DNA from 3 places in the Lysinibacillus sp. G01H genome. Region 3 is predicted to be linked to each of the others. Evidence: riboswitches for the same ligand, from Rfam matches in the RefSeq annotation. Region 3 holds a riboswitch; each other region holds the start of a gene.

Region 1 (10,975 bases), 550 kb from region 3:
AGATACTTGTGTCCAGCTTCAAGCATTTGCCAGCAAGGAATTAAATTGGAGGCAGATCGTCAAGAAGGTTGCCAATTATTTAGGTGAATAAAAGTGAATCTTTTCTGGATTGAGAGGAGTATTCTTTTCTTTATACCAGTATTTCCTATATAATAAAAGCTAGTTTTATAAAGCTAGACAATCATGGGTAGACACAAGGGGAGACTAGAATGGAAATACTACAAGCAACAATGAATGAACTAGAGGACTTATCAAAACTGTTTGATGAATATCGTCAATTTTATGGAATTGAGTCAGATATAAGCAGTGCCAAGGCATTTTTACAATTACGATTAGCCTTGAAAGAATCTGTCATTTTTATCGCGCTGGTGGATGACAAGATGATTGGATTTACACAATTATATCCAACATTTTCGTCCATTGCTTTACAGCGTGCCTATATTTTAAATGATATTTATGTAACAGAAGATGCTAGAGGCCTAGGGGTGGGCAAGGCATTGATGGAAAAGGTATTTCATTATTGTGAGCAACAATCTGCTCGCTATGTCACGTTACAAACGGCGGCTGATAATGTAAATGCCCGCAAGCTTTATGAAAAGCTACAAATGAAACAAGATGAATATTGTAATTATGTTAAATATTTTATGTAAGCTGAACTGGCGAGCGTTTCACCGTTGGATGAAAATGCTTCTTTCATATCCTAAAAATCCCTTAGATCGTTAGGATCTAAGGGATTTTGTTTGATTTCTTCTATTTTATTTCAAGTGTATAAGGTTGTGTGCTAGCTTTGCCATCAAACTCACTTACTTCAATATAATATTTACCCGCATCCAGCTCCACAGTACCAACCTCGGCGTCTCCAACTCCGTAAAGATCGAATGTTTTGACGGTTTTTCCATTTGCATCTAATACTCGAATAACACCATCCAACGCCTTTTCTGTTTGAAGCGAGAAGAAGACTTCGCGTTTCTGGTCGTTATTCCATTCAAAATAGTCTTTATCGCCAAATGGTATACCTGCATTTAAATATTGCGTTGCAACCCATTTCTCATCCTTTTTCACAAGAACAGATGGCTTGCTAGGTACTCCATTTACTAATTTTGAATCCTTATCTTCATCTACAAGCTTATGATCAAACAATGTTAATGAATAGGGCTGAATCGATACTTGGCCAAGTCCCATGCTGTTGACTAGAATAAAATAACCTCGATCCTTCTTCGCCTTAAACGATGTATTTACATCGTTTGTACCCATCATTCCAAGTAACATTTCAAGAATATTATCACCTAGTCCAAATGGAATTTCTGTTTCCATTTCTTTGGCATCAATCTTCATATTGCCGTTCGTATCTTCGATGATAGCTCCTGCAAATTTTAAGTCTTTTTGTAGTTCCTTAGGTAGCTGAGCTAATTGTTCATTTGTAAAGGGAACCGAAGAAAGAAGCAGACTCATGACCTCGTCATTTCCTTGTTGCTTATAGTAGTAATAATCTACATCATCTTGATAAATCAGGTGGTCTTTATAAGTAGTACCTGGTTGAATTTTTAGCGCTTTTGCTTCCTCATGATTGTTTGGATTGTACTCTGCTGGAATATCGCCTATTTTCTTTGTTTTCAATGTATAAGGCTCAGCAGATCGTTCTCCAGCATTGACAACTGCTACCACGTAGGTTTTGTCCTTTTTCAATGGAATAACCTTTGCATCGTCCTCGTTGCCAACTGAACCAAGTAGTAGCGCCAGTATGCCAAGATCGTTTGTTAAGGAAGAAACGGGAATTAATTCCTTTGTTTTTTCATCATATTCAAATACTGTACCTGCAGGCATTTGATTCATGCCTTTCATAAAGCTGAAGCTATAAAGAGCGTCTTCCTTCGCTTTGAATAAGAAATAATCCTCGTCATAATCTGTTTGGAAATAAGCTTTTTGATCCTCGCCTATTTCAAAGCGGATTGCCTGTTTAATGATAGGGTCAACATTTTCTAGATTGCCTGAAGCTGTAGGATTCATTAACATGCTCATCAAGCTGTCAATTTCATTACGTTTTTTTATGTTGTTTTCTGTAAGTGGTAATTGGCCCTCAGGGATATTTTCTTCGATCATGGCTTCATCTACAGGTAGACCATCCTCATCAGGTGGGAGGGAAACTACTTCACCTTTTAATGTGTAAGGGATCATTGATTCACTGATCGTTTCTTCTTTTTCGATGCCGCCACTAAAGAACATCTCCATAGAAAACTCGCTATTACTTTCATTAGATACACTTAAAACGTACTCTTGATCTGGAACAGCATCGATAATCATACGAACCGGTTCACCTTTTGCAGTACCATAAGCGGTCTGCATTGGATAGGCTTCTTCTTCTTCACCTTCCTCATTTTCAGCTTGATCGATTTCTTCTGGTGGCACAGGATTAAAGTCATCTTTCAGATAAAGCTCCATAGAGGCAGTGACACCTGGAATTCCCGATAGATCAAATTGTAACGTCGTCGGTTTTTTGACTGAGAACGTGAAGTAATCTTGATCTTGTTGTTGATCTTTTGACAGTAATGTATAGTTTTTACCTGCTGTACTATATGGGAACTTTTTAATAGGCTCCATCGTAGACTTGTCTACTGTATCAATTGGTAAGTCCTTCGTCGTTTGTGCTGTGAAAATGTAAGTAGATTTGCCTTTTAAACTATAGCTTCCATTATGATCTTTGACACCAATGACAAGCGTTCCCTTTTGATCTGCTTTAAATAGATAACCTTCTTTTTTTCCTACGCGAACATCGTTGACATGGATAGGCTCTACATCACCAATCCCGCTATTTGGGTAGAAATATAAATCAAAGGCATAGTCGTATTTGTCAGCGCCTTTTAATGTCAATTGAGCATATTCATTTTCTTCAAGATCGACTTTATACCATTTCTTTTCGTCTTGCTGTTCAAAAGTACCTTGTTCTGTATTTAGCTTATTTTTAGTAAGGACCTTGGCGTTTTGAATGCGATCTTCCTTTGTCTCTGAATAATGCTTTGGTAATTTATTTAAATCAAATTGTAATGCTTCTACAGGGTCAACTAATCCGTGACCATAAGTAAGATCATAACCTTTCTCGCCCAAATCTTGTGCTGTCATTTCTAAAATCGCTTCTATTTGATGCGGTTTTAAAGATGGGTTTTTTGATTTAAGAAGAGAGGCGATACCTGCCACGACAGGAGAGGCCATGGATGTTCCACTAAACTTGACAAAAGAAGATCCTTTCTTCGCATCATGAACGGTACTATAAATGTCTTCACCTGGTGCAACAATATCAACAGACGGGCCGTAATTGGAGTAGCTTGATAGTTTGTTGCGTTCATTTGTTGAACCAACACTAATGACACCTTCGAAAGAAGCGGGGAAGGAATATTCATCTGTCGATTCATTTCCTGCGGCTGCCACAATTGTAATACCACTATCAATCGCTTTCTGAACGGCTTCCTTCATCAGGGGAGATTCACCATAGCCTCCTAAACTCATATTAATAACGTCAACGCCCTGCTCAATTGCATAAAGAATACCCTGTGCAATAATGAAATCATTAGCACCTTCTTTGCCGTTAAATACATCAATTGGCAGTAACTTTGCTTTCGGATTAACCCCGTGCCCACCTACGCCATTATCTTTTGCTGCGGCGATAATACCTGCCACATGTGTTCCGTGATCGCCTGAATAAGTAGTATCGGCAGGTGCTGCTGCATTATAGGGTGGGAGTACTTGTGACTTTAGATCGGGGTGTTTAAAATCTACACCAGAATCAATGACAGCAACTGTGACATCATGGTTGCCTGCTAATTCTAGTGCCTTATCCATTTGCAGTAGGTTTAAATGATACATCTCTTGTTTCTTAGGATCAGCTTCATTATTGAAAGAATGATAGACGTAGCTAGGAGACACACTAGATATCCCGTTTTGCTTTAAATAGTAAGAGACGGCTTTTTCGATTGATACGCCTTTATTTAGTTGTACAACATCATAACCTAATGAAGGAATGGAGCGGATGACCTTGGAGCCAATTTTTTTATGTACGTTTTTATCAAGACCTGAATGCTTGATAACAATTGTATCCTTACTCATCCATTTTTCTTCATTCTTCTCTGTTTGTTTTGCACTGTTTGCCAGCATGTTTTTCGCTTTATGCTGTGGTGCCTCAGCAAAGGCAGAAGCAGCAGGAACCATGAGTGCAGCGGATGCTACAACAGCGACTGATTTTTTATACCAACTTTTCAATTGTTATCTCTCCTTGGTGTTATAAATTAAGTCTCGACTATATTAATACGGACAAAGATTAGAAAAGTTTCGTAATGGAGGAAAATTTTTCTTTGCTATTTTAATTTTTGGTAGGTATAACGAAAAAACGGACAGCTAAACACGGCTTGTTTTTCGTATACCTAGCATTGTTAAAAGCTTTAAATCTGTTCTATTAATTGTTGTAACTCCTGCTTGGAACGAGGGATTTTGATATTTTCCTGCAATAGCTTCTTTTTTTGCAAAGCTATGACCATTTCAAAAATCCATGGACGTTCAAGATGCGCGCGATGTAACAATTCGTCTTCATAAAACAAGGTGATTGGATCACCGTTGTAAATGATTTTTCCAGCCTCCATAACAATGATTAGATCGGCCCATTCATAAGCGAGAGGTATGTCATGGGTTGCTAGTAAAATGGTTCTCTCACCATCCTCTAATTTGGCTAAGTATTGTAATACTTGTGTAGCATAATAATTATCAAGACCTGCTGTTGGTTCGTCTAACAAAAGGACAGAGGGCTCCATCGCTAAAACACCTGCCATTGCTACACGTTTTTTCTGACCTACGCTTAAAAAATGAATGGGTTTATCAAGCAAATCTTCCACTTCGGTTTGCGCAACGGCCCAAGCTATTTTTTCTTCCGTTTTTTCAGTAGACCAGCCGAGATTTAATGGGCCAAATGCTATATCTTGCTTGACGGTCCCTGAAAAAAGCTGATGATCTGCATTCTGAAAAACAATGCCGACTTTTTGGCGTAGGGTCTTTAAAGCTTTTCGATTATATTCCAGACCGTGGCCTTCGAATAAAATCGACCCAGCTGTAGGTTTTAAAATACCATTAAGATGCTGAAATAAGGTTGATTTTCCCGCGCCATTATGCCCGAGTATGGCGATTTTTTTACCTTTTGGAATGTTTAATGTAATATCTGATAACGCCTTCGTACCATCCGCATAGGCATAAGATAATTGGTTGAGTTTAAAATAAAACGTTGTCATGTGAAATACCCTCCGTATACGATGAGGACTAGTAAAATTGCTGCCATGCCTAGCCAATTTTTCTTGCTATAAGAGCCCATATCTTGCCAGTAGACAGCCTCGCCTCCACGTGATTGCATGGCGTTGTTGAGCTCCCGGCTACGTTGAAACATTTCCACAAATAATGCCATAATAAGCATGGAGACAGAGCGTAGCCATTGCATCGGTGAATGATAGCCGAGACGTGCTTGCTGGGCGAGATGTATATTTTGCATACTTTCTAAAAACATAAAAATAAAACGATAGGTTAGTTCGACGAGCTCCACTAATAAAGAGGGGAGTCGCCATTGTCGTAGCACATAACATATTCCTTGTACGGAAGTAGTTAGAATTAAAAAGTATAAACAACTAATGCTGCCAAGGACAATAAAGAACAGCTGTTGCGCTGATAACACACTTGCGTTCCCAATAAAAACAGTCCAATTCCTCCATGTAAACGACCAAATATGGGCAGGGAGTGTATTCGTTGATGATGTAAAAGAAAGTAAAATAGATACAAGACTTGTTAATAAGAAAAAGCCAGGTAGCAATAATAGTTTGCCATAGTATGTAAGCGGAATTTTGGCACCTAAAATGATAAAAGCACTCATTACAAAAAATGTAATGAGTGAAAGTCGTTCATCTCTCATGATGAGCGTTATGAGAAGTAATCCAAGTGAAAATATCATTTTTTCTAGCGGATGAACGGCCGCTAGCTTATTCAGATAGGCATACTTATCAATGAGTAACATAATGGTTAACCTTCTTTGTGTTTGCCACGCATATAGCCGATGAAGTAGCCAATAAAGCCAGCACCTATAGCTGCCTGTAGCACGAATAATAAGCTTTCGATTTCACCACTTGGTGGCTCCCATAGACTTTCAAACCATGGCTCATATTCCGCATTGATTTCACCAATAGCTGCTTCTGCTTCTCCATCAGCACCACCAAATTCAGCACCTTTTTGTATGAACAAGGGAATGATGGCTAATAACACAACAATTGCTAATAACAATAAATTTTTTTTCATCTGTTAATGTGCCTCCTTTGTTGAGAAAACACGTAAAGTTTTTAGTTCGCTAATATTGTATTTTTTTAAGAAATTCATCACTATGACCGTTAAAATTCCTTCACTCACTGCTAAAGGAATTTGAGTTAAGGCAAAAATACCTGCAAACTTTGTAAAGGATGCCATAAAGCCTCCAACCTCTGAAGGAAAGGCTAGTGCTAGTTGTACAGAAGTCACAATGTATGTACCTAAATCACCAAGCATAGCTGCAAAGAATACGGCTAGTGAAAATGACAAGCCTACTTTTTGAGCACCTTTAAAGACAAAGTAAGCAATAAAAGGACCAACAATAGCCATAGAAAAGGCATTAGCCCCTAAAGTTGTAATTCCTCCATGAGCTAATAATAAAGATTGAAATAATAAAACGATTGTTCCAATTACACTCATTGCTAGAGGGCCAAAGAGTACTGTCCCAAGTCCTACACCAGTTGGGTGAGAGCAGCTACCTGTAACAGAAGGGATTTTTAAGGCGGATAGCACAAAGGCAAAGGCTCCTGAAAGCCCCAAAAGCATTTTTGTTTCAGGATTTTCATCAACGGTTTTTCGAATAGAACGCAATCCTAGAATGATAAATGGAATAGAGATGACCCACCAAAAAATAGCCCATTCGATTGGTAAAAAACCTTCCATGATATGCATGGCAAAGGCACGTTTTGGCACGATTAAAAAGGCCAGTAAAAAATAACTAAGTTTCCACCATGAAAATTTCAAAAAGCTTTCCTCCTAACTAATTAGTAGATTTTTAGAAGATTGCGTGCGTAATTAAAAAAAGCACTTCTCCACTGGTGGAAAAGTGCATAGCTAAAAAAGCAAATAACATTCTCATCTGCTAAGCCGCACACCTATCCTCGTAGGCTGAAACGATCACTTATTTTTCGGCAGGTCTCCTGGCTCTAGTTCAATGCTTTATAGGTCTTCCCATCCGTTGGACAGTGACATATTCTATAAAGCTCCCTATTACAGTGGCGGGACCGCGCCGGACTCAAACCGGCTTCCCTTTTAAGCAAAATGACAAGCACTTTGCACCGAAAAACATTCAAATTGTGAGATTTCACGACAAAGTGTAACATGAATTTCCATAAATATGCTATACCTTTTATAAATTTTTATAATTAAAGGTCAATGGCGAATATTCTGATAACGATTTATGGGCAAATTATATAGATTGTATAAATTTCATACCTAGTTCCATTCAAAATTGATAAATTTGTCATAAATTTTTAAAGAAATATTGAAATTTTAAAAAAATAAGATATGATAAAGACAGTTTTCTATTTAAAATTCTAATAAAAATTTCATATAAAACGTCAATAAGTGCTCGAATAGCTCGAGATAATAGGGAAATTGGTGAAAATCCAATACAGCCCCCGCTACTGTAATAGCTGATGAAATCGCAAAGCCACTGGTGCAAACTTGGGAAGGTGCGATAGTAAAATGAAGCTTAAGTCAGGAAACCTGCTTATTTGATTGTGCATGCAAACTTTTCGGAGGGAGAAGTTGAAGCGAAAGCGAGTACCTGTATTTCATGCTATTCGTTTTTATTTGGCTTCTACAAAACCTTTACTCTTCGTTATAGAGTAAAGGTTTTTCTTTTTCCAAAAAGCAAATGAGGGGAGACAGAAGATGACAACTTGGAATTTAGAGGGGATGAAAACACATCTCTTTATTTGCAATGGCAGTAGCTGCATGAAAAAGGATGGGGAGGAAATTACCTTAGCCATTCGAGATGAGATACAGCGGCAAGCACTCGATCAAGAAATACATACGACAAGAACGCGCTGTAATGGACGATGCAAGGATGCTTGTGTGGTAATTGCCTACCCCCAAGGAAACTGGTATCGTGTGCCATCAACAGAGCATGCTAGAACACTAGTACAAGATTTATATCATGAATCCTTATACAACGAACATGTCTTTACACTTCATGAAGGTACATTACAGCGTACTGCTCAAACAACTGCCATTAAAGGGATCGAAAAGGTGAAAGAGGGGTAACAACATGGCGCAAAAAGGAAAAATTTTCGTAGTAGGCTTTGGACCTGGAGATTTTAAGCATATTACGACACGTGCAGTAGAGGCATTACAACAAAGTGATATGATTATAGGCTACAAAACCTATGTAGAGCTGATTCAAGATTTAGTAAGTGCAAAATCGATTGTTAGTACAGGCATGACAGAAGAAGTGTCGCGTGCACAGGAAGCCGTTCGTCAAGCAGAAGCAGGGAGCATCGTCTCGGTGATTTCGAGTGGTGATGCAGGCGTCTATGGTATGGCGGGATTAGTATATGAGGTGTTAATTGAGCTAGGCTGGACAGAAGCAACAGGAATTGAAGTAGAAATTGTTCCTGGGATTTCTGCGATTAATTCATGCGCTAGCATACTTGGTGCACCCATTATGCACGATGCTTGTACAATCAGCTTGAGTGACCATCTAACACCTTGGAATTTAATTGCAAAGCGTGTCGAGGCAGCTGCAATGGCAGACTTTGTCATTGCTTTATACAATCCTAAAAGTGGTCGTCGAACAAGACAAATTGTCGAGGCTCAGCGAATTCTCTTAGAATATCGTTCGCCAGACACACCAGTAGGGCTGGTGAAAAGTGCCTATCGAGAACGTCAAGAAGTGACCATGACAACACTAGCAGAAATGCTAGAACATGATATTGGTATGCTGACAACAGTTATTATCGGGAATTCATCAACATTTTTCTATGACAATAAGATGATCACGCCACGCGGTTACCAACGTAAATATACCCTAGGTGAAGAAAAACAGCCATTACGTCCTCATCAACGTTTACGCGAAGAAAATGAACCTTGGGCAATGAACCAAGAGACAGGAACAGCGCGAAATGACTTTACGGCTGACCCTAATGCGGGACGATTTAACAAACCCAGTATAGCCGCTACGTCAAAGCCGAAAAAAACAGCTCTTGAAATGGCTACAGCGGCACTCGCAATGGTAAAAGGGACAAGCGCAGTCAAAGTAACACCGAAGCTTGTACAGCAAAAAATAGAATCTATATTTGAACTAGCAGTAAGCCCTGGAGTAGCCAATAAATTTTTTACTCCCCAGCAAATGATGACGTTAGCAGAGGTTGTTGGGGAGGAGGGGACGATGGAATACACACCAGATCATCAAATTCATTTGAAAATACCAACGACTGCCCCTGAACAGATCACAGAGAAATTACAGGAAGTAGGATTTTTATTAACCCCGATTGGTGATGTGCTATCACTGAAGGCTTGTGATTTTTGCTACGGTGAAAAGGCTGATTCGATACCATATGCAGAGGAATTACAAGAAAAACTAGGCGGTATGTCCTTACCGAAGACATTAAATATCGGCTTTAATGGCTGTGGTATGGCATGTTATCGGGCTGTATTTGATGATATTGGCATCGTCTACCGCAAAAGTAAATTTGATGTCTTTATTGGAGCAAAACCAGTCGGTCGTACGGCTCACGCAGCACAGCCTGTTGTAGAAGGGCTGGAGCCCGAGCAGCTGATTCCACTCATTACAGATATTATTGAAGAATATAAAGCAAATGCTCATCCAAATGAACGCTTATTTAAATATTTTAAACGTGTGAAAAAGATACTGCATTTTACGTATCAAGATATGTCTTCCAAAATAAAAGTAGAGCCGGCTCCGTGCGGCGACTAGTAAGGAGTAGAGAGATGAAAGCTATTTTATTTGTCGGCCATGGGAGCCGTTTAGCAGCAGGAAATGATGAGGTTCGTACATTTATCGAACAAATGACACCGCGTATTGATGAACAATTTTTAGTGGAAACTTGTTTCCTTGAATTTGCTTCACCGAACATCGAAGAAGGTATTACAAACTGTGTGAAAAAGGGAGCTACAGAGGTGCATGTAATACCAATCATTTTACTACATGCAGGCCATTCAAAACTGCATATTCCAGCGGAAATCGAGCATGCGCGTGAGCATTATCCAACGATTACCTTCACATATGGTCAAACAATTGGTATCCATGATGAAATCTTTGCCATTTTACAAGATCGCCTAGCTGAAATTGGCTTTAATTCAGAACAAGAGCAGGAAGAAACAGCGATTTTATTGATTGCACGAGGTGGCAGTGATCCATCTGCTAATGGTGATTTTTATAAGATCACACGACTTCTATGGGAAAAACTACCTGTAAAATACGTAGAAAGTGCTTTTATGGGTGTCACAGATCCACGAGTTGAAGAAGGAATTGAACGTTGTGTCAAACTAGGTGCAAAAAAAATCATCATGTTACCATACTTTTTATTCACAGGCATTTTGATGGAACGCATGCATTGTATGTGTGAGAAGTTTACTGAACTTTATCCAGATTGTGATATACAAATTGCTAACTATTTTGGCTACCATGAGCGTTTACAAAATGTTTTATTAGAGCGTATTGAACAGGCAATCAACGGTACATCAACAGGTATGCAAGATCTAGAAGATTATCGTGCCTATGCGGCAGTACATGGACATGCACATCATCATCACCATCATGATCACGATCATGGACATGCGCATCACGATCATGCGCATCATCACGATCACCATCATGACCATCACGATCATGACCATGACCATCATCATGAAGAGGAGCCGGTAAAAT
Region 2 (10,975 bases), 1.7 Mb from region 3:
CTATTCTAATAAATGAGTGAGCATTCAGTCAACATAAAACGGAAATATTTCTGATAATTTTATATTCTTACATTTTACAAGAAAAAAAGCCACCCTGAATTTTTTCAAAGTAGCAATTTTTACTTTCCTTACCTTTTGTACTTAGTTGGATGTCGCATATTCAGTAGACATTTGAACATCTGCTAAAATTGCATACAAACCTATACCGCCCCGTAGCTTAATACCTAGCAATTCATTTTTTGTATAAAAACATTTACTAAATTAAACTTTATTTTTTAAAAACATTCCCACTGCGGATATATTCAACATCTGCAACGTTTAAGCGAGCATTTACAACACGTGCAGCTGCAAATAAATAATCCGATAAGCGATTTAAATATTTTTGTACAACCTTTGGTACATCTTCAACTTCTTTCATGAGTGTCACCATCTCACGCTCTGCTCGACGTGCAACCGTGCGTGCAATGTGTAAAGTTGCCGCTGCTGGTGCACCTCCTGGTAAAATAAAACGTTGTAAAGGTGGTGCTTCGTCTGATAAAGCATCTATACGAGCTTCAAGTACTTCAATCGGTTGCTCTGTTAATTTATAATGACGTTCTTTCATCACATTAGCAAGGTCTCCACCAGCATCGAACAGCTCATGCTGAATTGTCTCTAGGTCTGTTAAAATATCCTTAAAAAGCGCTTGATCTAATTCACTTACAGCCTTCCCAATAAAGGAATTTAATTCATCAATTGCCCCATATGTTTCCACACGTAAACTATCTTTATCAACCCGTCCTCCAATAAGACTTGTTTTCCCCGTATCGCCTGTTTTCGTGTAAAGCTTCATTTCTCTCATCTCCTAAAACTGATTTTTGTAATTCCTAATCGCCTGAACTGTTGTTTCATAGACACCCTTTGCAATTATTTTACCAACTTCTGTAATTGGGCCACCATACAGCATTTCTTCCCCTTTTTGAGTTGCAGCAATTAACAGACTATCTGTAGCAGTACCTGTTGCAATAGTTCCACTTCGTTCATCACGAATATTTTCTGATTGCAACGCCTTTGTTTTTGCCTCAGTTGCTGTCATCAATGCCTGAAAAAATGCCTCTTCCGATAAACAGCCATTAATGATAACCCATGTATTAATAGTACCAATATATGGATCATCTTGTCTTTCATGGACTCGAGATACATCAACTGCATTGCCTACGCCAGCAGTTACAGCTACGATTATACTGCCAAAAGGTGCTGAAAATTCATTGATGGCCACTAGAGCTGTTGGTACTGCGGTTAGCATAACAACAGTATTGGTAGGTGAAAAATTTTCCCTTTTTAAAAATTCTTTAACTTCTCGTTTCACATCGCTGATGACATAATCCCCAGGAACTGAGCGATTTAATAAGCAATTATGCCAGCCTATACCCGGGTTATGAACTGCCGAAGATACGATCTTCAAAGGAAGCTCTGATTGAAGTTGGATATATTGTTCAGTTATCATAAAATGCTCTTTTTTGATGACAGCTCGCTGTTGGTAGTCTGTAGCTGCGGGCATCATTGTAATTTGAGGTTTTGGTATTTCAGGATGAGCATATGTAGTCACCCGTGCTTGATAAACTTCTTCAATTTGGGAGGCAATTAATACTTCATGTGGTGCACCAAGTGCTCTCATTCGTCCGCTTTCCATCAGCAATAATTCATCACAATAAAGAGAGGCTAAATTCATATCGTGTAGTACCATAACAACCGTTAAACCACACTCCATCGCTTCCTTCCGAACCATATCTAAAATTTGACGTTGGTGGGCAATATCTAAATGATTAGTTGGTTCATCCAGTAATAGTATTTCTGCAGTTTGAGCTAAGGCTTGTGCTACAAATACTCTTTGTTGTTCACCACCAGATAAAAATTCCATTGGTGTATGCTCATATCGCTTTACACCTGTTTGTAGCATAGCATGTTGTACAGCCTGTTCGTCCTGTTCAGACCAACTCGAGAAAAAGCCTGTTTGATGCGGATAGCGCCCCAGTGAAACTGCCTCTCTCACACTGTTTGAGAAAGCATTTGCATGAAGCTGTGGTAATACAGCCATTTTTTTTGCCAAAGCACGAGCATTATAAGAAAGAATATTTTGTCCATCAATCGAAATGGTTCCAGCAGTAGCTGGTAAAATACCACTCATTACTTTTAATAATGTAGATTTCCCGCTACCATTCGGCCCTAGAATACCAAGAATTTTTCCTTTTTCAACAGTAAAACTAATGTCCTTGACGATTGGTACATCTTCATAGCCACCTGATAGCTGTTCAACAATAATCATGCCCGTACCCCCTTACTTCTTCGCTGCTTATAAAAAATATAGGAGAAAACAGGAGCTCCAATAAATGCCGTAATAACACCAATTGGTAGCTCTCTTGGCACAATGATTGTTCGTGCTACTAGGTCGCAAATAATGAGTAATGTTGCACCATTGAAAAAAGATAATGGTAATAAATGGCGATGATCAGAACCCCAAATCATCCTTGTCATATGCGGCACCACTAATCCTACAAAGCCAATTGTGCCAGAAACCGCTACAGCCGCTCCAGTGAGCATGGAGCCACCTGCTAATATCAAATATTTACTGCGCTTCACATTAACACCTAAATGTTTTGCCCGTTCTTCACCATACAACAAAACATTTAGTTCTCTTCTTTGTGTCCATAGCATAATTGAACCTACAATCACAAATGGAATGATCATTTGGACATATGGCCAACCACGCATCGAAACAGAACCAAGTAGCCAGCCTATTACCTGACGTAATTCTTCACCAGATAAGGCAATCATTAATGAAATAAGGGAACCTAAAAATGAACTAAAAATAACACCTGTTAATATCAACGTTTCCATTTTCAATGAGCGGTCTACGAGTCTAGCAAAGCTCATAACAACTACCATCGTGATGATAGCACCAATCATACTGAAGGTTGGCAGCGCATACAAACCGACAACAGGTATAGAAATACTAAAAAAGATCGTTAAAACAGCACCAACAGATGCCCCTGATGAAACCCCTAGTGTATATGGATCTGCTAATGGATTTTTTAATAAACCTTGGAATGCTGCTCCAGCAATAGCTAGAGATGCGCCTACTAGTCCCGCTAATAACACGCGAGGCAAACGAATTTTCCAAAAAATATTGGCGGCTGTTTCATCAACCGCCTTATTCCATAATACTTCTAATGGAATATGAACTGAGCCTATCGCTACGCCACACCAGATGCTAATAAGAAGAAGCGTACATGTTAGTGTATAGGCTAGTGCTATTTTTTTCACTTAAATACCTCAGGATAGATTGCTTTTGCTAATTCTTCTAGACCTTCTGCTAAACGTGGCCCTTGACGACTTGTTGTACTTTCATCTACCTGCACAATCGCATTATTTTTTACGGCATTAATCGTATCAAAGCCCGCCCGTTTTGGTATTTTCGTTAAAATATCTGGTACATAATGATATGTCACCACGATGACATCTGGATTTTTTGCGATAATTTGTTCTGCATCAATTTTATACCAATTATCGCCATCTACAGCTACATTCTCTGCATTGATCATTTCAAGCATCGCGTTCATAAACGTACCATTGCCAGATGTATAAATATCTGGCTCATCTGATGCTTCAACTAACACTTTTTTGGGTTCAACATCCTTGACTTTAGACAAAACTTCTTCTACTTTCGCCTTCATATTAGCAACAATTTTTTCTGCCTCTGGTAATTTCCCTGTAGCACGTCCAAGTTGCTCAATTGTTGTATATGTTTCATTAAAGTCTTGTGCATTTCTTACTACAAAAACTTTCAAACCTGCTGATTCAAGCTGTGCAATAGCCTCTTCTGAAAGAGACATGCTAGATTCGTGTGAAAAAACGATATCTGGTTTTAAGGCAATAATTTTTTCAATATCGTACTCCATACCGCCAACCTTATCCTTCTCAGCTGCCTCTGGCGGATAATCGTCGTTGTCAGTAACACCAACTATTTCATCATTTAAACCTAGTCCAAAAAGGATTTCAGTATTACTCGGAATAAGTGAAACAATTTTCTCAGGAGGTGCTTCAAGTGTAATGTCCTTACCAAGGGCATCTGTTATCGTCATTGGGAATGTTGCTTCATCCACCTGTGCTGTTTCTTGCTGTGTTTGCTGCTCGTTAGATGACTTGTTATCTTTTGCTTCCTGCCCACAAGCAGCTAGCAAGCCTACTGCTAAAAATGCTGATAATCCTATTTTCCAAAATTTCTTCATGTGAATCCTCCTTCGTTGGTCCATGCGACATTTCGCTTTATTTTGCATCAAAATAAAACCCCTCATCTTTGAACGATGAGGGGGCAAAATCGCACCAAAAAACTGATACAAAATCCACCACCCTATCCTCGTAGGTTGTCATGTCGTTATAAAGGCAGGTCTCCTGGCTAGTGCTACTTGCGATTTTTCAAGCCTTCCCGAAATCTTCAGTGGCATCATTTGAAAAAACTCACACTTACAGTGGCGGGACCGCATCGGAATTACACCGATTTCCCTTTTCACTTTACTTAAGTAAAGAACCTTTATAATATTCAGTTGATTTCATTATACATGAAAATGAAAGAAGTCGCCTCCATTCAAGACGACTCCCCGGCCATTATACAATTTCAGAAAAGTATTGGACTGTTTTCATTTGAGCACCCATTTCTCTTAATGACCATGTCTGTTCTAAATAAACGTCCGCTAGTTTTTCATATTTTCCACCAAATTTATGTGCCCACTCAACCGCAATGACACTTTCATAAAGGTGAGCCATTTTTTCAGCCATACCTTTTGCTTCAAAAGTTTTCGTTGCCTCGTCTAAAGCGCTAAAAATTTGCAGTTTTATAGAAATATTCGCCAATTGTTCTTTAACGATTTGTACTAGTGAGCTGTCAGCTAATTTCTCTAATCGTTCCTCCATCTCACAGACAAACAGTTCATGTGCATGAAACTTATCCACTAAACGAATGAGTTCTAAGGCCAAAATATTAGCCGTCCCCTCCCACACCGTCAACACTTGCGCGTCTCTTAATAAGCGGGGCGTTACAAAGTCTTCTATATAGCCATTACCCCCGTGTAATTCAATTGCCTCACTAGCATAGTGAACAGCTTGCTCTGCCGTTTCCTTTTTCATAATGGCAATATATAAACGATTCATAATAAGGTCTTGCTGTGTTCCCTGTCCACTTGTCACTTTATCGTATAATTGAATAAGATCAAAAACTGTCGCTACTTCCACGTGCAACTTAGCTGCAAATTTCCCTAAAGTATCCTGAATCATAGGGTATTGTGTTAAGGGCTTGCCAAATGCATGTCGATTGCTTACATAATGTTTTGCCTCTAAGAAGCCACGACGCATAATACCAATAGAAGCGACTGCATTACAAATTCTTGAGAGATTTAGTGCTTCTAGCATATAATAAATCCCTTTATTTTGCTCCCCTACAACATAGGCAAGTGCACCATCAAATTCTACCTCACCAGAGGGAACTGCCCGAACGCCTAATTTATCTTTCAATCGACGAATACGTAGATGATTTGTTGTACCATCTTCTTTACGCCAAGGAACTGCAAACAACGTTAAGCCTTTGGAACCTGCTGGCGCCCCTTCTATTCGTGCCAATACCATCGCTACACCACACATGCCCGCATTGGATGCAAAGTATTTTTCACCATATAGACGATACGCAGTGCCATCCTTTCTCGCCTCCACCACATTTGCACCGACGTCAGAGCCTCCTTGACGTTCTGTTAAAAAGGTCGCACCTTCATATAAATCTGTGTCACCTGTTGCACAAACATGTGGTAAAAAACGTTGCTTTACCTCTTCATCTGCATAATGATCTAATAGATAGGCAGTAGCCATCGTCAATGTTACAGGACAATAAAATCCTGGCTCTGCATGTGATAGCAAATAACCTTGTGCAAAGCTATAAACATAATTCCCCTTGTGACCTAGCTGCGGAATATGCTTGTGTACATAACCTACAATCCCAGTATTATATGTCTCTTCAATCGTTTTTTTATAGCCATCATTAACCCAAACCTCTGATATCTCTTCACCATAGGCATCGTATCTTTGAAGGCGAGGTTCACCCTGTCGATCTGTATGCTTTGCCCTCGTATCAATATCACCTGCACATAGCTCACCAAAATCTGTTAACTCTCGTTGGGCATATGATAGAAACTCTTTATCTAACATCATTCCTACTATTTTTTGAAGCGTGTCATCTTCCGTAAAAAAGTTCGTAGTACGCATTGCTTCTTTTTGTAATACTTTCATGCTATCTCACCTCTTGCCCCTTCAAATTTTGTTTTAATATTTTGCCTGATGCATTGCGTGGTAGCGCTTCCACTTTTTCAAAAATACGTGGTATTTTAAATTTTGCAAGATGTTCCTCTAAATAAGCTTTCAAAGCTTCCTCATCGATGTCTTGTTTAGCAGAATACATCGCCTTTACCGTTTCGCCCCATTGCGGATGTGGCACACCAATTACCGCAACCTCGAATATTCCTTCAAAGCTCAATAAACAATCTTCAATTTCTTTCGGATAAATGTTGACACCACCCGAAATAATGACATCCTTTTTACGATCTACAATCCAAATAAAACCATCTTCATCCTTACGAGCTAGATCTCCTGTTTTTAACCAACCGTCAATAAAGGCTTCATTAGTTGCTACTTCATCCTTATAGTAGCCAAGCATGTTACCCTCACCCAACAAGACAATTTCCCCCACTTCGCCTACATTTACATCTTCTCCACTGTTATTCACAATACGCAATTCTGTACCAAGTGGCGCCCGCTGACCAATACTTCCTGCCTTTGCTTCATGCTCCTTGCCAAATAATAATGAACCACTTGGACCTGCCTCTGTTAATCCATATACACAAGTTAAATTATTTGTGCGGAATGCCTGCTGAATGAATCGAACCTCACTTTGAGATAACGGTGCCCCACCATAGACCCACCATTTCATAGAAGACAAATCTGCCGAATGTAGCCTTGGCATCTGTGCCGTTAATAAATAAGCAACAGGTGCACCAAAGAAATGTGTTGTTTTCTCCTTTTCAATGGAATCAATGAATAAATCGGGTGTAAAAGTTGGTGTTAATACATTTGTTGAGCCTACCAATACACCCGCCATTAAAAATAAATGTAATGGTGCAGAGTGTGTTAATGGCATCATGAGCAAAATACGGCTCTCGGGCTTTACCTCCATTTCAACAGCTATCATTTGCGCCACTGTTAAAATATTACGGTAGCTAAATAACACACCCTTTGGTTTTCCTGTCGTACCAGATGTATATAAAATCGTGGAAGGGTCATCCTCTTGTAACTGACAATCAATTGTTTGTGTACTAGCATTTTGAAGCATTATTTCATATTGATGCCATCCCACTTTTTCTTGACCTGTTTTAATTTTTAACGGAATTCCAGCTAGCTGTTCAACTGCTGCAAAAATAGTCTCATGTACGACAATTGCCTTCGCTTCGGCATGCTGCGCCACGTACTCTACTTCTTGCAATGTAAATTTCGCATTGACTGGCACAACGATCGCTCCGATACGCTGAATAGCAAAGTAACTGACTACAAACTCTAAAACGTTTGGCATAAAAATTAAAACCTTATCCCTCTGCTTTACTCCCTGCTCTAGTAAAGCATGACTAAAACGTGTCACCTGCTTATCTAAATCTTGGTAGGTTACTCTTCTGCCATGACAAATAACGGCTTCATTTTTCGAATACTTACGGGCATTACGTGCTAACAAATTGGAACTATTCATCTTGCATCTCTCCCTTTAAAGTCGCTAATTTTTCACTAAACATGCCATGCATTTGCTGTAACTCATGCTTCATCTGCGTCAGCTCAGCTATTTTACTCTCAATCTCTTGGATTTTTTGATCACCGTATTCAACCGTTCGCTCTAATTGCTGAATTCCTGAGCGATCAAAATCAAATAGTAAAACCATCTCTTTGATTTCCTCCAACGAAAAACCGTAACGCTTGCCTCTGAAAATAAGCTTGAGCTTCGCCAATTCTTTTTTTGAAAAGGTTCGTTGGTTGGTAGATGAACGATGGGGGCAAAGAAGCCCAAGTTCCTCATAATAACGAATTGTCCGCGTAGACACATTAAACTCCTTTGCTACCTCCTGAATCGTCTTCAAAACCATCTCCCCTTTCCTAATTGGCAACAGTATACCATTGACGTTAACGTAAACTACAACAGAATTTTCGGAATTAACAGAAAAACAAAGTTTGAAACAGCTAATTTCCCACGGTTTATCCATGTCTTTTGTCTTTCTATCCGTCACATTTGGAACTTTATCTCGCATATTCAGCCTTCTATCCATTAAAAAAGCCCCTAACCCTTTTCAGGTTAGGAGCTTAAAGTTTAATTACATTTTTTCAGGTGCAGATACGCCGATTAAGCGTAGTGCATTTGCAATTGTTGTGCGGACAGCCGTAATTAATGCTAAACGAGCCTCTGTTAACTCTTTGTTTGAAGCATCTAATACTTTTTCTGCATTATAGAAGCTGTGGAATGCAGCTGCTGTTTCTTGAATATAGTTTGCGATACGGTGCGGTGTGCGGTGTTTCGCTGCTTCCGCTACCACTTTCGGGAAATCACCAATCTTTTTCAGTAAATCGATTTCCTTTTCTGCTGTTAACAAATTGAGATGTTCTGTTGTAGCAGCAAAGTCTTGTTCATTTGCTGAACGTAAAATAGATGAAATACGTGCATGCGCATATTGTGCATAGTACACAGGGTTTTCATTAGATTGTGATACTGCAAGATCAAGATCAAAGTCCATATGAGAATCGCCAGCTGTTTTTACAAAGAAGTAACGAACTGCGTCAAGGCCAACCTCTTCTACAAGCTCACGCATTGTTACTGCATTTCCTGTACGCTTAGACATCTTGAATTTTTCACCGTTTTTATAAAGCTGAACCATTTGAATAACTTCCACTTCTAACGTATCACGATCATAACCAAGCGCTTGAATCGCTGCTTTCATACGTGGAATATATCCGTGATGATCAGCTCCCCAAATATTGATTAATTGATCGAAGCCACGGACAATTTTGTCTTCGTGGTAAGCAATATCTGGTGTTAAATATGTGAATGACCCATCATTTTTAATTAGCACACGATCTTTATCATCACCAAATGTTGTAGAGCGGAACCAAGTAGCACCATCCTCTTCAAACACATGTCCATTGGCTTTTAATTTATCTAAAGCTACTTCGATTTTTCCGTTTTCATATAGAGACGTTTCAGAATACCAGACATCAAAATTTACACGGAAGTTTGCTAGGTCTGTTTTTAATTTATCTAATTCTAAAGCTAAACCGTGCTGACGGAAGAAGGCAAAACGCTCATCATCTGATTTTGCTAAAATTGCATCACCATGCTCTTTTGCTAATTTACCTGCAATATCAATAATATCTTGCCCATGATAGCCGTCTTCTGGCATTTCAGCTTCCATTCCTAATGCTTGTTTATAACGCGCTTCTAATGAATAAGCTAAGTTATTAATTTGATTACCTGCATCATTAATATAATATTCACGAGAAACACTGTAACCAGCCATATCCAACACATTACATAAGGAATCACCAACAGAAGCGCCACGAGCATGTCCTAGGTGAAGATCTCCCGTAGGATTTGCTGAAACGAACTCCACTTGAACCTTTTCCCCAGCGCCAGCATTTGAGCGGCCATAGTCCGTACCTTGCTCAAGCACCTGTGTCACTACCTCTGTTAGGAAATCTTTACGCACTGTGATATTCATGAAGCCTGGGCCTGCAATATCGATCTTTTCAATATCTGTGCCTGTTGTATCAAGATTTTCTAAAATAGCTTCGGCGATAGCACGAGGTGGCTTTTTAGCTAACTTTGTTAATTGCATCGCAATGTTTGTTGCATAGTCACCATTTGCTTTATCCTTTGGTGTTTCTAGGTGAATCGATAATTCTGTGCCAGCCTCAACTAGACCAGCTTTTTCAACAGCCTGCACGATCGCTGCTTTAATAGCCTGTTGTACTTGTTCTACTGCGTTCATCATTGTACCTCCGTAAATGTAATATCTAATGTATAGTTGCCAACGGATTGCCCACCCATTAGTAAATCGTACTGTACATGGAAATCTCCGCTTGTTGCCAGTTTTGTAAACGTCATATTTTTCGTATCAATCACGAGTGGCATAGCACCGCACTCACTTTCATAATGCCCTTTTTGTTGTTCAATTATGTTCAGCGGTAATCGCATATTAACCGCTCCAGCACGCATAATTAGTGCCTTCTCATGACCTAACTTCATCGTTGTGCGGATGGTTTTATCCTCCTGCACCTCATCATATTTCAAATACAAGCTTCCTGCTTTTTCAAGTAGCTGCCCTTTGAGCCACATTTCATAACTTTCGGACTCCCCATCACTTGGACGAATGGTAGAAATGAGCTTTATGTTCACTTGCGATCTTACATCGTTCGCCATAACGGATGCCCCTTTTTAGTCTTTTACTATAACCTTTTTATTATAGGATGAATACTTATGGTTTTTCAAGATAGAAGTGAAGTAAAGCTCCTCAACAAGTTTATTCGAGAAAATATAAACCCTCTCCTTCCATTAACGGAAAGAGAGGGTTTCATTTTATCTATACCATTTTTTTATAATCAACTGTTGAACTATTAACAATAAAGCACTAACAGCCCAATAGATCGGGATAATCGCTGGATTGAACAGACTAAAAATGAGGATCATGATTGGATTAATAAATACCATTATCTTCATATTTAATGGTTGACTTTTCTCTAGGGCTATACAACTTTGAATGAAATAAATCAAACAAGCAATCATCGAAACCCCAATATCAATCGTTCCTAAATTCATCCAAAGGAAATTTTCACTGGCAATCACTAAATCTAGTTTAATAGCGTAGTA
Region 3 (10,975 bases):
TTAGAAACAAATAATACTAGAGTATTGGAGAGAGAAGAATGGAAGAATTAAAAGTAGAAAAAGCAATTCAAGATATTTATCCAGATGATATCGCTTGGTGTTATGGGTGTGGCCGTTTGAATGATGATGGTCATCATCTTCGCACGGGGTGGCATGGTGATAAGACGATTACAATCTATACACCTGAATCAAAATATATGGGTATTCCAGGATTTATCTATGGTGGTTTAATTGCTTCATTAATTGATTGCCATGGAACAGGGTCGGCAGCGCTTGCCTTGCATCGTAAAAATGGACATGAAATTGGTGATGGAGCGGAGCCACCTCGATTTGTAACGGCTAACCTTAATGTAGATTTCCTCAAGCCAACACCCCAAGATGTTCCCTTAAAGGCAATTGGCACTGTTGAAGAAATTCATCCGAAGAAATGGAAAGTAGAAACTGAAGTTTACGCGCAGGATACGCTTTGTGCTCGTGGAACAGTAGTTCTTGTAGTCATGCCTAGTACTTTTCTAAATAAAAATGATTAGCATTTTTAATAAGAAGAGCACATCTTATTCATAGATGTGCTCTTCTATTGCGTTTTTAATGGATTCATCATCAAGGAACTGTATTACTAATAACTGTCACAAAGCCATTTCTCGTGGCAGTTTCCATTATCGAATAAATAGAGTCACTGGCAGTTTTGTTAAACTCATACCATTGGTCAACAGCTGCGTCATAAATCAACACGTCTGGCTGTCCAGTCAAAGGTTTATCTGAAGATTGCACCAACGAATAGAGATCATAACGTGCTATGCTACTACCTTCCTTGTTCAGGAAATCATATTGGCCCATTTTATAATAACCCCCAATTACGGTGCTATGGACAGACCAGGTGTAGTCGTTAGGCTGTTTTATCTTCTTGCCCATATTTTTAGTAAATATACGGTGCATTTCTTCCATATAGGCATTGCCATTGATTTGCTCGACTACTCCCCCCATTGTCATGTGGTATTCATGAAGTAATGCTTTCATTTCCACACCCTTAATCATCAATGGCTCTGTATCGATTGAGATCGTTAAATGATCGTAATGAACTTTACAGCCAAAGGTTTCTGCTAGAAAACGTAATGGTACAATGGTGCGTCCATTCTTTAAGTATGGCTTTGCATCCAATAATACCTTTTTTCCATTTACTGTGGCTTTACTACTGTTTAACTTTAAACTGACTTTCATCTCACCTTGGGTCAGTATCACTTGCCCTTCCGACCAATGCACCTTAGCCCCTAAATTTTCACTAATCACGCGTAAGGGTACCATTGTTCGATTGTTTTTTATTTCGGGCTTCACATCCGTTTGTACTGTCATACCGTCCACTTTTAGTTGACTACTAGCTGCTGCAGCAGTTGTGATAGATGTAAGAATGACAATCAACATAAGGAAAATACCTGAACATATTTTTTTCATGATTATTAGCTCCTTTAATTCGCTATCATTACTTCATTCCATATGAACCCTATTATTTCCTTCTGCTATTAGCAACGGTAACAAAAAAATCCTGCATTTTAAGCAGGATTTTTAAGTAAACTTTATGAGGTTTATATATAGGTACGCTATTTCGTACCACTTGCACCAAATCCAGATTCTCCACGGACCGTTTGAGATAATTCATCTACTTCCACTAATTGAATAGAAGGAACAAATTGAATAACCATTTGAGCAATGCGCATTGATTTTTCTACGATAAATGGTTCTTGACCATGGTTGATTAAAATAACACCGATTTCGCCTCTATAGCCTTCATCTATAGTGCCTGGGCTATTCAGTACGGTTACACTATGCTTTAATGCTAGTCCACTTCTTGGTCGAATTTGGGCTTCCGTTCCCTTAGGTAATTCAATCTGTATACCTGTCTTAATGAGTTTGGCTACGCCTGCTGGGATTTCTACTGCTTCTATGGAATAGAGATCCATGCCTGCATCCCCAGGGTTGGCTTGTATCGGTAGCATGGCATCAGCGTGAACTTTTTTAATTTTTACTTCTAGATTCATTGTTCTTCATCCTTAACGATTAAAATTGAATGTGTCATCTGTGATTGGCGCAACTTTTGCCTTCGCATACGTAGCGCCCTTTTGTGAAAAGAAATCATATGTGGAGCCTTCATTACGAATACCATTCATCACAATTGGATTGACTTCCTCTTCTGGGAACATGGCTTCAAAGCCTACATTCATTAAAGCTTTATTAGCATTATAACGTACATATGCTCGCACTTCAGGTGATAATCCTGTTTCCGCATAAATATCATCTGTATACTTCATTTCATTTTGATATAAATCTAATAATAGCTCATAGCCCCATAAATGTAGCTCTTCTTGCTTTTCCTTTGAAAATTGCTTGAATAGATTTTGAGCAAAAAATCCAACTGCTACCCCATGGATAGATTCATCCCGCAAGATGAGTGAAATAATCTCGGCACTGTTTCGTAGGAAGCCTTGTCCTCCTAAGTAGAGTGGATAGAAAAAGCCAGAATAGAACAAGAAAGATTCAAGCATAACGGAGGAGAACATCGCTTTCCATAAGCTCTCTGGGTTGCCTTCTTCAATACTATTATAAATGTCTGCGATTTTATTGGCCTTATACTGTAGAAATTCATTTTTCTTGACCCATTCAAATAGCTCGTCGATTTCTTCGTTTGTACAAAGCGTTGTGAAAATATAAGAATAGGACTTGGCATGTATCGCCTCGAATGCATCAAAAACAGTTAGGACAGCCTTTTCCTGTAAATCGTCTGTATAAGCAGCAACACGATTCATCCCGATATTTGTTTGTACAGTATCCAGTAAGGTTAATCCTGCAAATACTTTTTTATATGTGTCCTGATGCTCAAAGCTTTTCCATTGTTTAATATCTTTACTGACCGCAATTTCTTCTGGAAACCAAATTTGCTTCCATTGCTGGTCCCAAAATATTTGGGCAAGCTCACTTGTTGCCTTATTCCAATTGACTGCCTCATAAATTATATTTGACATGCTACACACTCCTCTAAGCTTTGTAATCGTTGACGAACATAGTAAACAGACTTAATGCCCTTTACCCACGCATAAATGTATACTTTAGCCAATTGTTCGGTTGTCCAATTGTCCGTTACATAAAGCGTCATGGAAATACCTTGGTCAACGTGCTTTTGAGAAGCTGCATATAAATCAATTAAATCATAAGGATTCACATCATACGCCTCCACATATAAATGACTATTGTCATTTGTTAAATGAGGCATTGGATAAATGGTTCTACTATCGGCATAATCACGAACCTCTACGCGCTCTGTACATGGAGCGATTGAAGCCGTACAGCTACGAATATATGAAATACTACCAGTTGGTGCAATAGCCAAACGATAGGAATGGAATAGCCCATATTGCATCACATCTTGCTTTAACGTTTCCCACATCTTGTTCGTAATGATTGGAATATTGCCAAGTGCCTTCAATACAACAGGTGACAATTCTTCCTCAGCTTTATTGATATATTGGTCAAAATAGCTACCAGATGCATAATCACTGTCCTCGAATCGATAGAAGGTTGCAGCTTTTTCTTTTGCCATTTCCATCGAAGATTTCAGTGAATAATAGTTCATCGCTTCCATAAAGTGATCCATGAAATCAATAGACTCTTTAGAGCCGTACAGGATGCCCTCCGTCACCAGATGCCCATGGAGGTTCATACAGCCAAGCCCTACAGAATGCATTAATTGATTGGCTTTTGCAACAGACGGTACATTTTTAATATGCGTCATTTGCGATACATTTGTTAATAGGTGCATCGCTGTATCGACTAATGCGCCGAAATCATTCACTTTACTTGCTGCATGGATATCGATGGAACCTAAGTTACACGATACATCTAATCCATAGTCATTTGGTTGATCCTGATCCGTAATGATACTTGTCTCTTGCACTTGCAGAATTTCTGTACATAGATTGGACATTTTGACACGTCCAATATTTTTTAAAGGATGTACCTTATTGACATTATCATCAAAGATTTCAAACGGGTAGCCTGATTCAAATTGTGCTTTTTTCACCTCTGTATAAAGCTTCCGTGCATTTAAACGTTTAATTTTACGAATTTTTGGGTTATCAAGTAGCTCGTAGTACATGTCTGAAATGGAAAGCTCAGACATACGTTTACCGTATTCTTTAAAAATATCGTATGGGCTAAACAAGACGATATCCTTATCACGTTTCATCAGTTCGAAGAAAATACTAGGTATAATAATCCCTGTTGAAAGGGTTGCGAGGCGAATTTTATCATCAGCATTTGGTTTTTTTGATGATATGAAATTTTCTATGTCTGCATGGAAAATATTTAGATAGACAACACCTGAGCCATTTCGTTGCCCTAACTGATTCGAATAACTGAAAGAATTTTCTAACAGTTTCGCTACTGGGATGACACCACTTGCACGATTTAATATTTCTTTAATTGGATCACCTAAAGGACGTAAATCTGTTAAGTTGACCCCAACTCCACCACCAAGGCGTGATAGCTCTAAACAATAGCCAATATTTTCGGCAATACTATTCATGGAGTCATCCATTGATAACTTAAAGCAGCTGACTAATTCACCACGTGCTTTCTTACCACTATTTAAAGCAGTTGGTGTCGCTGGCTGGTAGGCTTCCATCATTGCTTCGACAGAGCGTTCTGCTAGAGTTGTGTTTCCTTGCGCCAAATACAAAGCAATAATGACAATACGATCCTCATACTTTTCTAAGATCTCTTCCCCGTCACGACTTTTCATAGCATAGCTATCATAAAATTTGCTTGCGCTCATAAAGGATGGGAAGCGGAAATTATAATCATAGGCTTTCTTGTACAGCTTCTTAATAAATTCCATCTCGTACATATCGATAAATGCTTTCTCATAGTAGCCCTCATCAACTAAATAGCGGATTTTTTCCTCAATATCTATAAAATAACGCAAACGTACGTTAACATACTCTAAAAAGTAGCGGCGCGTAGCTTCGCGGTCCTTTTCTAACTCAAGTAATCCAGTTGTACTATAACGATTCAGTACGTCATTATTAAGCTTTAAATAGGTTTTCATCTCATTACCCTCGTTTCATAAAACGTTTGTATTGCTTCGTAATCCGTTTGATTACCTCGTAAATCTAATTTCCTTACTAAGGGTACATGATAGGTAGCGGCGATTTTCTCACCAGCAGCGCCAAATACATGATGGCCGAAATTACTATTGCCACTGGCAACTACTCCTTTACAAAAATCCCTGTTTTTTTCTAAGAAACGTTGTACCTTTGCTGGAATGTCACCTAAACCATCTGTGTAGGTAATTAAAAGATAGGGCTTGTTCAATCGCAATTCCTCCGAGAGCTCGATACATTCTGCCTTTAATTTGGATACAACATTTCGGACATTACCTGTACGACTCGCGTAAACGATCATAGAGCAATCAACTCAATTTGAGAAACAATTTCCTGAACATCTCCTATAAAAGTTTCATTCATCTCTAAAACAGGCACACTTAAAAAACCTGCGTCAATAATCGTTTGCTTTGCCTGTTCATCATGATCGATGTTAACAATTTCAGCTTCAAGTCCTGCACGTTGTAGTTCAGATTTTACCCATAGGCATTTTGGACAAATTGTTTTCGTATAAAGTTTCATAGAAATCCCTCTTTTCATAAAATAAAAAGCCTATCTCCTCTAGAGAGATAGGCTAAATGGAAACGTTAACATACCAAAAATACTGACGTTCCCATCTCTTAATCCCCGAAGAAATGATAAATTTGTTTTATAAAGGCAGGTCTCCTGGCTTTGCTTCATTCTCTGATTCCCTTCCCATGCAAATGCACAGTGGTTGCAATCATCGTCAGCTTCACAGTTGCGGGGACAGCGTCGGAATTGTACCGAACTTCCCTTTTAAACTACATATAGTAGTACCTTTGTAAAACGAACACAATATATAGTTGTTGTTCAATAGTTTTAAGTGTACCATCCTTCAAATGAAAAGTAAATCAAGATTCTAAACTTCTTTATTTTTGGATTATTCAGTATTTTTAATTATGTAGTTCCAAGTAGATTACCACTAATCATTTATACCCAAATCAAAAATCTATTTTAAACGATGAACATCTTTATCTATCAAAATGTATCTAGAATTCTGAAAGAAATGTTCTATTTTAAGTACCATTGAAAAATAGTAGCTTCTATATGTAAATCCTGAAATAATTATCATCTCTTACACGTTTCAAATGACACTCATTAAAAAAGAGCATGCTTTTATCATAACATGCTCTAACCATTCTATCTTTGGGATTATAGTCTAATCTTAACCTCAGTCCCATCCTGAGCTTTGACATCGACTAGCACGAGTCCCTTATAATTTTGTAGTTCCTTGATAATCGGCTTTAGCATTTCTTTGTCGATGAGCGGAAAGGTAAAGTCTATGTTCTTTCGATCGAAGTATGCCTTTGTCCACTTATTGGCTTGTTGCTGAATCCATTTAGAAGTTAAAATGGAGAGGACAATGGTTAGCACGGTATAGGGAACTGGGACTGTAAAGCGAACATCTTTTGCTTTCACTTTTACATGCATCATTCGTCGCCTCTACTCAATGAAGACTGCAACGGAATCCCCGTTTGCTGATTTTATATCTACAATTTGTCCGTCTAATTCATTTTCGATTGCTTCAAGAAGAAGATTGATGTCGATATCTTTTACGTATTTTTCTGATTGTGGAATACTCGCAGCGATGCTGTGTCCTGCCATAAGTACGGCTTTGACAAGTTTAATCGGCAAGTTTACCGTAACATTATCATTTTCGGTGGATACAACACGAACCTTTAATGTTTTTTCTAAATACTTTGTTTTTTCCACAAATTTGTTCTCTGATTCTTCTTTCTGTTGTAGCACTTGAATCAGCTCTGATCCTTTATCCGCATCAATTTTTCCCTCTTGAATCATGGTTAACACTTTTGTGATTTCCTCTTTCATGGTCCGTTCCTCCCTATTCGTCTTTTAAGAGCTTTATCGCTTCATCTGTTGTGATTTCGCCATTTTCCAGCATGCTTACAATTTTTTTCTCGTCTACTTCATTTTTCTTTTTTTGAGCATAGCCAAGGAATGAAATAATGTCGTTTAGCTTGCCTCGAACTGTTGGATACGAAACCCCCAGTTCCTTTTCAACCTCTTTAATGTTTCCTCGGCAGGTTAAAAATACTTCCACAAAATGAAGCTGATCCTGTGATAAGGATGCTAGCTTCGACAATTCAAATTCATTTTCAATGGTCGTGTGACAATGAGAACACTGTAACTTCGTAATTTTTAATGTTCTACTACAGACAGGGCAATTTGTGATTACTTGATAAGCCATAGTGAACTCCTTCCTTTAAGTTAAGTTGATTATATAACAAAGAAATTAAATATGTAAATAATAAAAATTGATTTTTTTTAATTATAAAATAAATAAAATTAATTATTAAATTAAAAATGTTAATTAATCATTGCTGTATTGCTTGTCCTAAGCAATTTCAACTTTACTCTATGTATGTCTTTTCTATTTCTACTTGTAGCTAGCGGCATCAGTTAGATAATGACAGTTTAGAATTGAAAATAAGGTTACATTGTATTCTGTAAAAAAATTTGTTACTATAAAAAGACAATTATGAGAGGACTGATGAATGGACAATGAAGAACTAAACTATATTTTCATTTGAATTGAATGATTTCAAACACAAAATATAGGGTTAGTCTATCCATTTTTAACAATCAGTTTGCATTGTATTTGTCATGACACAAATGGCAAATTGTATTTATTCAGTGAAAGACTAATCCTTCCAATGCACAATTGGAGGGATTTTTTCTTGCTTTCATAGTTGATTTTGCACCTTTCATTTACCCATAAAGGAGAGGGAAAATATGAGCGATTCAGAAACTATTGTGACGCATGTAACACTCCGTATAAGTCGTTAATATCCATCTGCTTATACGGAGAAATAAAACATAGATGGATAGACCGACTTTGTATGAAAAGTAAACTGTTGTAATACAAAGGAGGAATTATCATGTCCATGATACAAGTACAAAACTTAACTTTTTCTTATCCAAGCAGCTTTGACAATATTTTTGAGAATGTCAACTTTCAAATCGATACGGATTGGAAACTTGGATTTATCGGTAGAAACGGACGAGGTAAAACAACATTTTTTCAGTTGTTATTAGGAAAATATGAGTATAGCGGAAAAATCATCTCTTCTGTAGACTTTACTTATTTCCCCTACCCTGTTTCAAATCCAAATAAATATACCCACGAAATATTTGAGGAAATTTGTCCTCAGGCAGAGGATTGGGAATGTCTACGTGAAATAGCTTACCTACATGTAGATGCAGAGGTCATGTATCGTCCTTTTAAAACATTATCCAATGGCGAGCAAACAAAGGTGCTGATTGCTGCGTTGTTTTTGACAGAGGGTCAATTTTTATTAATTGATGAGCCAACCAATCATCTAGACACGGATGCACGAAAGACGGTTTCAGATTATCTTCGCAGGAAAAAAGGATTTATTTTAATTTCACATGACAGAAGCTTTTTAGATGGCTGCGTTGACCATATTCTATCGATCAATAGAGCCAATATTGACGTTCAAAGTGGAAACTATTCTTCTTGGAAGTTAAATTTTGATCGACAGCAGGAGCACGAAGAAGTAACCAATCAACGACTGCAAAAAGATATCGACAGATTAAAACAATCCTCAAAGCGTTCGGTAGGATGGTCTAATCAAGTGGAAGCCTCCAAAAATGGCACAACCAATTCAGGTTCAAAGCTGGACAAAGGCTTTGTCGGGCATAAAGCAGCTAAGATGATGAAACGAGCAAAGAATCTGGAATCCAGACAACAAAGAGCTATTGAGGAAAAATCAAAGCTGCTAAAAAATGTGGAAAAAACTGAGTCATTGAAAGTAGAGCCATTATCATGTTCATCTAAAGAAATGGTTGCTGTAACAGATGTATCCATTCAATACGATAACCATATCGTGAATAAGCCTATTAGCTTCAAAGTGGCACAAGGGGATCGAGTTGTTTTAGATGGCAAAAATGGAAGCGGAAAAAGTAGTATGTTAAAACTTATTCTAGGTAAGCCCATCCAACATACAGGCTCCATAAAGTTAGCTTCAGGTCTAGTCATTTCCTATGTTCAACAGGATACATCCCATTTAAAGGGATTGTTATCGGAATTTATTGAAGAGTATGGTATTGATGAGACGTTATTTAAATCAATCCTGCGCAAGATGGATTTTGAGCGTATTCAATTTGAGAAGGATATCTCTCATTATTCTGGTGGGCAAAAGAAAAAGCTCCTGATTGCTAAAAGCTTGTGTGAGAAGGCTCATTTATATATTTGGGATGAACCACTCAATTTTATTGATATCTATTCACGCATGCAGATTGAAGAGCTTATAAAAAGCTCCCATCTCACAATGGTGATTGTTGAGCATGATCAGGCATTTCAACAAACTGTAGCAACGAAAACGGTAGCGATGTCGTAAAGAGAAGAATCCATTTTATGGATTCTTCCTTTTTAATGATATTGAAATCAATGGACCCATTTAGTATTTGTCTCTTTCACGATATATAGCTCACCTAGTGATGCACTTTGCGCTGGCAGTAATCTTGGAAACCTTAATCGAACAAACCAGGAGTGATTAGCAACATTTTCTCCACAGAAGTTCACCGCCATTTTATAGTAATTCTCCTCCATGCCAGTTAATATGGGCATGGGCTTTATCACCTCAATTTGCCACTCCTGATAATCAGGGCTTGAGCCATATACTTTTGGAATGATGTCAGCTAATGCTTGACTAAGCTCATCTTTGTCTTTCTCCGTTGTTTTCATCAATACATCTGGATTTGGACATTTTAAGCCTTCAGGTTCTGACCCCCAAGTAGCTGTTGGAAATAACAAAAGCATACATAAAAAGGGCAGTATTATTTTTCCCATTGTTCAACTCCCTTTCTTTAAAAATGCTCGATAATTTGCTGTGATTGGTGCACTCTATAAAGTATCATCCTGCAGAAAGGTCACTATTCCATGAAAAAATTTGCTTATGTTTTAATGGCTATCTTCACTATGTTCATTGTGCCATGTAAGATTTATGCGCAAAGTGAACAAGCTGATGATCAACTAATCAGGGACACATTCATTACAATCCTTAATCCATTTATCGAAAAGGAAATTGATCATTACTACGGCTATCCTAAGCAGTACGGCTTATATGATGTGAAAATTTTAAAGATTGTCAGAGAAAGTCAGTTTAGCTTTAGGGTTGACGTGGAAGCTACTACCTTTGAGCATGCACATTCCCCACCCTACAGTAAGGAAATCATTACATTTGAAGTCAGTCCAACTGGTGTCAGCACACTTCGCTATATACATGAGGCAGATGATGTAGAAAAAGCAATAAACGCATTCTATAGGGCAACACTGTTAGATATACAGCAGAGTTTTAAGCTGGACTTAGCATCGTATACTTCCTATCATTACGATCAATTGCAATATCAAGCTGAAATAAATAGTGATATGAAACCCCTTGCTACGATTGCAGAGGAAATAGTGACCCATATTTTATTTCCTGATCGAAAGATTCCCTACAAAAATGTCATAGACCCTGTCACCTTTATCAAGGGTAATATAGGCTATATGGTCTTTAAAAGGGCGGATGGTACAAATGTAAGCTATCAACTGCAAAAGAAAGACGGCACATGGATCGTAACAGATAAAACAAGTAAGCCAGGTAAGAAAATGGAGGATTTGTTGCCGTGGTATATATAGAAAAATGAAGCCAACTGATTCCATCAGTTAGGCTTCATTCTTTAAGAGCGTTTGCATCATACTTTTTATAATCCCCATGTGTAAATTTTCATGGTTCATATGAAAGACAACCATGTCGCCTAATGTTTTCATACCTAAA

The links. A riboswitch is a leader RNA that binds a small molecule or an ion and turns the genes downstream of it on or off. The one in region 3 is predicted to bind cobalamin.
Region 1: it holds a riboswitch for cobalamin, as region 3 does, so the genes downstream of both, PSR12_RS14565 (energy-coupling factor ABC transporter permease) here and PSR12_RS11630 (glutaredoxin family protein) in region 3, are expected to answer to the same signal.
Region 2: it holds a riboswitch for cobalamin, as region 3 does, so the genes downstream of both, PSR12_RS02790 (ABC transporter substrate-binding protein) here and PSR12_RS11630 (glutaredoxin family protein) in region 3, are expected to answer to the same signal.

Annotation. Positions count from the first base shown of each region.
Region 1 covers NZ_CP118397.1:2,850,908-2,861,882, reverse strand. Annotated here, with positions in the region: gene PSR12_RS14595 (glycosyltransferase family 4 protein) at 1-91, shown strand, start outside; gene PSR12_RS14590 (GNAT family N-acetyltransferase) at 210-650, shown strand; gene PSR12_RS14585 (S8 family serine peptidase) at 751-4,251, opposite strand; gene PSR12_RS14580 (energy-coupling factor ABC transporter ATP-binding protein) at 4,431-5,267, opposite strand; gene cbiQ (cobalt ECF transporter T component CbiQ) at 5,264-6,037, opposite strand; gene PSR12_RS14570 (energy-coupling factor ABC transporter substrate-binding protein) at 6,043-6,315, opposite strand; gene PSR12_RS14565 (energy-coupling factor ABC transporter permease) at 6,319-7,065, opposite strand; cobalamin riboswitch at 7,215-7,399, opposite strand; cobalamin riboswitch at 7,650-7,831, shown strand; gene PSR12_RS14560 ((2Fe-2S) ferredoxin domain-containing protein) at 7,978-8,349, shown strand; gene cobJ (precorrin-3B C(17)-methyltransferase) at 8,354-10,021, shown strand; gene PSR12_RS14550 (sirohydrochlorin chelatase) at 10,036-10,975, shown strand, end outside; gene cobK (precorrin-6A reductase) at 10,974-10,975, shown strand, end outside.
Region 2 covers NZ_CP118397.1:555,059-566,033, reverse strand. Annotated here, with positions in the region: gene PSR12_RS02805 (cob(I)yrinic acid a,c-diamide adenosyltransferase) at 269-832, opposite strand; gene PSR12_RS02800 (adenosylcobinamide amidohydrolase) at 845-2,305, opposite strand; gene PSR12_RS02795 (FecCD family ABC transporter permease) at 2,302-3,303, opposite strand; gene PSR12_RS02790 (ABC transporter substrate-binding protein) at 3,300-4,268, opposite strand; cobalamin riboswitch at 4,405-4,587, opposite strand; gene PSR12_RS02785 (acyl-CoA dehydrogenase family protein) at 4,645-6,312, opposite strand; gene PSR12_RS02780 (class I adenylate-forming enzyme family protein) at 6,314-7,816, opposite strand; gene PSR12_RS02775 (MerR family transcriptional regulator) at 7,809-8,198, opposite strand; gene argS (arginine--tRNA ligase) at 8,430-10,097, opposite strand; gene PSR12_RS02765 (YwiB family protein) at 10,097-10,528, opposite strand; gene yidC (membrane protein insertase YidC) at 10,685-10,975, opposite strand, start outside.
Region 3 covers NZ_CP118397.1:2,297,751-2,308,725, reverse strand. Annotated here, with positions in the region: gene PSR12_RS11660 (PaaI family thioesterase) at 39-530, shown strand; gene PSR12_RS11655 (copper amine oxidase N-terminal domain-containing protein) at 601-1,449, opposite strand; gene dut (dUTP diphosphatase) at 1,596-2,033, opposite strand; gene nrdF (class 1b ribonucleoside-diphosphate reductase subunit beta) at 2,046-3,014, opposite strand; gene nrdE (class 1b ribonucleoside-diphosphate reductase subunit alpha) at 3,002-5,095, opposite strand; gene nrdI (class Ib ribonucleoside-diphosphate reductase assembly flavoprotein NrdI) at 5,092-5,451, opposite strand; gene PSR12_RS11630 (glutaredoxin family protein) at 5,448-5,672, opposite strand; cobalamin riboswitch at 5,790-5,967, opposite strand; gene PSR12_RS11625 (hypothetical protein) at 6,324-6,605, opposite strand; gene PSR12_RS11620 (SHOCT-like domain-containing protein) at 6,615-7,001, opposite strand; gene PSR12_RS11615 (DUF2089 domain-containing protein) at 7,015-7,380, opposite strand; gene PSR12_RS11610 (Lsa family ABC-F type ribosomal protection protein) at 8,072-9,553, shown strand; gene PSR12_RS11605 (hypothetical protein) at 9,601-10,005, opposite strand; gene PSR12_RS11600 (DUF3888 domain-containing protein) at 10,096-10,836, shown strand; gene PSR12_RS11595 (DinB family protein) at 10,864-10,975, opposite strand, start outside.